Linked DNA regions of Undibacterium parvum. The protein of the gene in region 1 binds, or shares a complex with, the protein of each later gene. Links are inferred from orthologs where the notes say so. Each region holds a gene or a part of one and is shown on either strand. Other genes may lie near its edges.

Evidence for each region.
Region 2: the proteins of EJN92_RS13315 (region 1) and xseA are in contact, whole or in part, in a cryo-EM structure (PDB 8TXR), measured with the Escherichia coli proteins. The link is inferred for Undibacterium parvum from one-to-one orthologs.

Annotation. Positions count from the first base shown.
Region 1 is NZ_CP034464.1:3,045,276-3,048,595, forward strand. Bases 280-3,269 are described here. They hold EJN92_RS13315 (exodeoxyribonuclease VII small subunit), read right to left. Parts: upstream 1,907-3,269; coding sequence 1,652-1,906; downstream 280-1,651. Other genes in these bases: dxs (1-deoxy-D-xylulose-5-phosphate synthase), read right to left, coding at 280-755; EJN92_RS13310 (polyprenyl synthetase family protein), read right to left, coding at 759-1,655; EJN92_RS13320 (DUF1631 family protein), read left to right, coding at 2,403-3,269. Outside these bases: more of dxs, read right to left, coding at 1-279; more of EJN92_RS13320, read left to right, coding at 3,270-3,320. UniProt on the Escherichia coli protein: Bidirectionally degrades single-stranded DNA into large acid-insoluble oligonucleotides, which are then degraded further into small acid-soluble oligonucleotides.
Region 2 is NZ_CP034464.1:3,764,701-3,767,912, reverse strand. The notes cover bases 224-3,105. They hold xseA (exodeoxyribonuclease VII large subunit), read left to right. Parts: upstream 224-915; coding sequence 916-2,295; downstream 2,296-3,105. Other genes in these bases: sodB (superoxide dismutase [Fe]), read left to right, coding at 2,435-3,013. UniProt on the Escherichia coli protein: Bidirectionally degrades single-stranded DNA into large acid-insoluble oligonucleotides, which are then degraded further into small acid-soluble oligonucleotides.

The DNA.
Region 1 (3,320 bases):
CCGTCGATAGGGCCGATATAGTTGAAGCCAAATTCTTCAAACATGGTGGCCGGGACTATCATGCCCTTGGCATGTTCTTCAAAGCGCTTCGCCAGTTCCAGTACCGGCGAAGGCAAGACCGACTTGCCGACATTGCGCGCGGCGGCGTAAAACTTGCCCGACATCAGGCGTGCCAGATGGCGATTTAAGGCCCCTACCGGCGGCGAGATCGACATGTCGTTGTCGTTAAGTACCACCAGCATATTGATGTCGTCATAGACACCTGCATTGTTCATGGCTTCAAACACCATGCCGGCGGTCATGGAACCATCGCCGATGATCGCCACCGAATGACGGCTCTCACCCTTGGTTTTGGCGGCCAGCGCCATTCCTAAGGCAGCCGAAATCGAGGTCGAGGAGTGACCTACGCCGAAGGTATCGTAAGGACTTTCTGCGCGGCGCGGAAAGCCGGAAACGCCTTCGTATTGACGCAAGCTGTGCATCTGATCGCGCCGGCCAGTCAGAATTTTATGCGGGTAAGTTTGATGGCCGACATCCCACACTAGACGGTCTTCCGGCGTATTAAAGACATAGTGCAGGGCGATCGTCAGCTCTACCGTACCCAGATTTGAAGATAGGTGGCCGCCGGTCTTGGAGACCGAGTCGATCACGAAATCTCGTAGCTCGTCGGCCAGCGGTGGCAATTGCGCGCGCGTCAGTTTGCGCAGATCGGCCGGAGTATTGATATTTTGGAGTAAATTAGTCTGGAGTGTCATAGCTTAAGCTTTCCGCTGCACGATCAGATCTGCCAGCTCGCGCAGTAGCTGAGCTTTTTCGCCAAATGGCAATAAGGCCTGATGCGCATCACGGCAGAGTTTGTCCGCTAGCGCACGGGAGGCGTCTAATCCCAGGAGTGAAACATAGGTAGGTTTATTATCGGCCGCATCTTTGCCTGCGGTTTTTCCCAAGGTTGCCGAATCTGCGGTGGCATCTAAAACGTCATCGACTACCTGAAACGCCAGACCGATGGCCGCGGAATACACGTCTAGTGCGCTTACTTCGCTTGTGGACAGGGTTTTGCCGCTCATCGCACCCATCAAGACCGAGGCGCGTAACAGTGCTCCAGTTTTTAGTCTGTGCATATGCTCTAGTTCTTCCACGTTCAGCGCCAAACCGACACTGGCAAGGTCGATCGCCTGGCCACCGCACATGCCGCGCGAGCCGGCCGCTGTTGCCAGTAATTGCAGCATCGGTAATTTAACCTCGGCACTGGCATCACCTTCCGCCAAGACCAGGAAGGCCTGTGCTTGCAAGGCATCGCCGACCAAGAGCGCGGTGGGCTCATCGTACTTGATGTGTACTGTCGGCTTGCCACGGCGCAGTGCATCGTCATCCATGCAGGGCATGTCGTCATGCACTAGCGAGTAAGCATGGATCATTTCTAAAGCCGCTGCAGCACGCGTGAGTAAGTGCAGCGGCGCATCGAATAGGCGACCGGCGGCATATACCAAGAGCGGGCGCACCCGTTTTCCGCCATCTAAGGCGGCATAGCGCATCGCTTCATGTAAGCGGGTCGGCAATGTGGTGCTGGCAGGAAGCAAATCTGCCAGAGCGATTTCAAATTCGACTTGCGTCGTTTTCATCCACGTCTGGAATTCCGCCAGTTGCGTGCTCATGCTTGAACCTCTTGGCTGTCGTCACTGGCGTAGGGTTTGAGTAAGCCGGCGTCCAGTACCTTGACTTGCTGCTCCACTTTATTGAGTTGATCCGCACAATACTTAATGAGTTCAGAACCCCTTTGATAGGCGCTGACCGAGGCCTCCAGCGCTAAATCGCCAGCTTCCATTTGCGCGACCAACTCGGATAGCTCGGCCATGGCATTTTCAAATGATGCCGGTGCGCTAGTGATGGGTAATTTTTTTGACATAATCGCTTGCAGGTGAAAAAGGAGTTCAACCCTGCATTTTAGAGCAAAGCTATTCCTGCGTGTGGAGTAATCAATCAGATCCTTAGATTGACATCATCAAGCAGAAATTTAGAGGGGAATTCTTGGGAATTCATGTTCGTGTAGCAATTTTCGCTTAGGATAGCGAATTTACTCTTGTTATGTGGCGCTTATAGGGAGAGTGTTTTTCTCTTGATATTTTTTGTATTGTGCTAAAAATATGTTTCCACTAGGCTTTACAAGTGGTTACACTTCTTGGCTTTTTGCATCAGGGCAATACAGCGATAATACTTAAAATAGTGCTGTAAAGAAGTGAAAATTGTGATACAAGCGTTTCCATGTGGAAATTATTCGTATATAGTAAAGTCAAATTCGAGAAACCCGTTTTGCGTAGTATAGTAAAGCTGTAAGCTAATTGATTTTAAAGGCAATTTTGTAAATTAATCATCGTTGCAAGTAAGCGTGAAGAAGTGTCATTATGTTACCGACCTCAACTAAAAAACCGAGTGGTATCTCAGCTGAAATTCATCCGCGAGTGTTAAAGACACCGGCGGAAATTTGGCACGTCTTGATGCAACAGGCAACGCATATGACAGTCGCGCAAATCGATGCGTTTTTAGCTAGATTGGCGAACGCCTTACTGGCAGCCTCAGAGCAATCGAATGATTCTAAAGAAGCTAGCCTGAGTTTTCACGCAGGCCAGTTACTTAAACAAAATGGCTACTCTTTTTATTACCTTGCTTCGGCGGCAATAGAAGCGAATTTTCGTAAAGAGATAGAGGCCTTACAAACCAAGACAGAATCTTTGCTTAACCAGCCAGATGTTGCCTTGACTTTGATCAGCTACGAAGAAATGGATACCAAGCTGGCCTTAGCGCGGGTAAGTCGAACCCTAGAGTTAGGCTGTGCTGAGGAGCTCACTGCGCTGAATATGCGACTGGCAAAATTAATGGACTGTGATAGCGTCGGAATTGCGCAAAATCCATTTCGTCCAGATATTTTCCTAAAGACCATGCAAGCCGTCTGGTGTGAATTCATCCCCGACTCCGCTGCTCATCATTTAATTTTCTCCTTGCTACGTACCGACATCCTGTTTGAGTTGGCACCCATCTATCGCGCGCTCAATGAAACTTTGGTAAGTCAGGGTATTTTGCCTGATTTGCAGGAATCGTATCGCGTCAAGAAAACCACCAGCAGTGTAAAGGCCAAAGTCGATAGCGAAACTGAAACTGAAGCTGAAGCAGAAACTGAGACTCTAAATAGTCATGTCGCGCAAAAGCTGAGGAAATATTTTTCGGCCAACCAAGCCCTACATTCCGGCTCCGAGCAGAATCATTTCGGCGCCCCACAATTTGGCGCAGAGGTGCAGGTATCCCGTGCTGTGGATACCAAACTA
Region 2 (3,212 bases), 720 kb from region 1 along the record:
GATTCCAGGAAAATCGAAAAATATAATTTATTCATATTTCTGCACATATTTTGTGGATAAGATTGTGTGCAAAAGAAATTTACGAGGCTAAGAGCATGATTTCAAACAGTATTTAATGACTGCTAGGAATTTAAGCAGCCTCAGGTTTTTTCCGTGAAAAATTATATCCGTAAAGAAACTTGGCCTGGCACTCTATGCCTGTACATTTCCACACATATTTTGTGGACAAGATTGTGTACAAAGCGAACATTAGTAGCTAAGCAATTGATTTTAATCATTATTTGTCGCCTGCTCAAGAATCATGCAGTAGCGCACTTTCTTCAAATAAAAATATTAAATAAATAATATAACTGGATTTACGACTTTAGCGGAAAAGTTCTTCACATTTTCTGTGGATAAATCCGCTATAAAAACTAAAAAACAATTATAAGCACATGATTTAAATCACTATTTATAAACTGCTCTAAAATTAAACAATCCCGAAAAACAGGTATTTATCCACAGAAAAATTATTTGAATATACATAGTTTGATTTTCAAGATCTTATTTCCACACATATTTTGTGGACAAGATTGTGTACAAAGCTTGCGTAGGGAATTAAGTCTTTGATTTTATTAAAGATTCTTCCACTGCAACTAAATGAGGCAGGCATTTATCCAAGTTTTTCGTGAAATTTAATCCGACTATTTCCCGTATTTCTGTGGATAAGTTTGTGCACAAGCGCGCTTACGAATAGGCAAGTCCTTGATACATAAGCTTTTTATGATACTGCTCAAAGGATAGGCAAAATTACTTTATCTATAAAAATCAAGCGCTTAGTATATTTTTCCAAGTTTTTTTTGACATCAGCTGGGCTTGATGACATCCTAGCGAGCATTTCACGCAACTGTGGACAGCTTTTACCCTGCCGCCCTTATGAATCCTGAATCACCCACCTCAAATCCGCTCGCCAATAACGCAGTCATCACCGTCTCGGCGCTCAACCAGGCGGTGGCGCAATTGCTAGAACGCAATTTCCCGCTGAGCTGGATCTCTGGCGAGATCTCAAATTTCACCCGCGCCGCCTCAGGTCATTGGTACTTCAGCCTAAAAGACAGTGCGGCACAGGTCAAAGCGGTGATGTTTCGTGGCCGCGCACAATACGCCGACTTCATCCCGCGCGAAGGCGACAAGGTCGAAGTAAGAGCTTTAGTCAGTCTGTATGCGCCGCGTGGTGACTACCAAATTAATGTAGAGGCAATACGCCGTGCCGGAGTTGGCAATCTGTATGAGGCGTTTTTGCAACTAAAAGCTAAGCTGGCTAGCGAAGGCCTGTTCGATACCGCGAATAAGCGTGCCATTCCAACATTTGTACGCTGCGTAGGCATAGTCACCAGTCTACAAGCGGCGGCCTTACGCGACGTCCTCGCAGCCCTTAAGAGGCGCGCACCCCACGTGCAAGTGATACTGTATCCAAGCCCAGTACAGGGCGAAGGCGCTGCTGAAAAAATTGCCCAGGCCATTGCCACCGCTTCTGCTCGCGAAGAATGTGATGTATTGCTGGTCTGTCGTGGCGGCGGCAGCATAGAGGATCTTTGGTCATTTAACGCTGAAATCGTGGCACGTACGATTGCCCATTGCAGCATGCCAGTCATTAGTGGAGTGGGACACGAGACCGATTTCACCATCGCCGATTTTGCCGCTGACCTGCGCGCAGCCACTCCCACTGCCGCAGCCGAGCTTGCCGCTGGCGCACGCAGCGATTTTTTAGCAGAACTCAGGCTAAACCAAATTTCTTTACAGCGCGCGATGCAAAGAAGCCTAGCGACACAAGCACAAACCCTGGACTGGACTGCTCGTCGCTTGCTCAGCCCTGGGGCCGCGATCGCCAGTAAACGACTGCAATTACAAAACTGCGCGCAACGCTTACGCTACGCCAGCCATATGCCCTTGCAACAAGCGCAAACAGTACTTGGCCAATGGCGCGCACGCCTAAGCGCACAGCGCCCCGATAGCGCTACCGCAAACTTACACCTGCAAGCACTACAACGCCGACTCACGGATGCCAGCCTACGCCGTGTACAGCAGCAGCAGAGCACCCTCGCGCACCTGCAAGCACAATTAGAATTACTCAATCCGCAACGCACCCTAGAACGTGGCTACGTGATCTTGAGCGACCACAAGGGCAAGCTGATACGTTCCAGCGCAGAGATCAAGCCAAATAGTCTGTTGCATCTGCGCACCGCCATCGACCACGCAGAGTTGGGCATCAGTTCGGTCCAGCGCACGTTGGCCATCATGGGCGATCAAAGCTAGCGAAGTCGTTCGGGCGTAACCAAGCGCTGCCATAAAATCAAGCGATTGCTGCAAGCATTTGCACAAACGCTTACAATGCTGTTTTTACCGTTTCAGTTAATGAAACGACAGCCCACCGCAATCAAAACAAGGATGCACTATGGAACATACCCTCCCGGCACTGCCCTATGCAATGGACGCTCTGGCGCCACATATCTCCAAAGAAACTCTGGAATATCACTACGGTAAGCATCACCAGACCTATGTGACGAATCTGAACAACCTGATCAAGGGTACAGAATTCGAAAACGCCACTTTAGAAGAAATCGTTAAAAAATCTTCTGCCGGCGTTTTCAATAATTCGGCCCAAATCTGGAATCACACTTTCTACTGGAACGGTCTCAAGCCTAACGGCGGCGGCGCAGCAACTGGCGCGATCGCTGATGCGATCAATGCCAAGTGGGGCTCGTTTGATGCATTCAAAGATGCATTCACTAAGTCTTGTGTAGGTAATTTCGGTTCTAGCTGGACTTGGTTGGTGAAAAAAGCAGATGGCACTTTGGACATCGTTAACACCTCCAACGCAGCGACACCGTTGACAACAACAGACACACCATTGTTGACTTGCGATCTGTGGGAGCACGCTTATTACATCGACTATCGCAATGCGCGTCCAAAATATCTGGAAGCATTCTGGTCTTTGGTTAACTGGGATTTTGCCAACGCAAACCTGGCATAAGCAAGCCTAATCTCCCCGCTATGCATAGCGGGGACAATAAAAAAACTGCGTTGATTTATATCAAAGCAGTTTTTTTCGTTTTGAACTGACCATGGTTTGGCAAAGCAGATGCCAGCGAAAAACTAGTGCGCTGACAGCGCTAGCCTCCAAGAAGATTGCCATACTGGGCTTAATTGAGCTTAATTGGGCTTAATTGAGC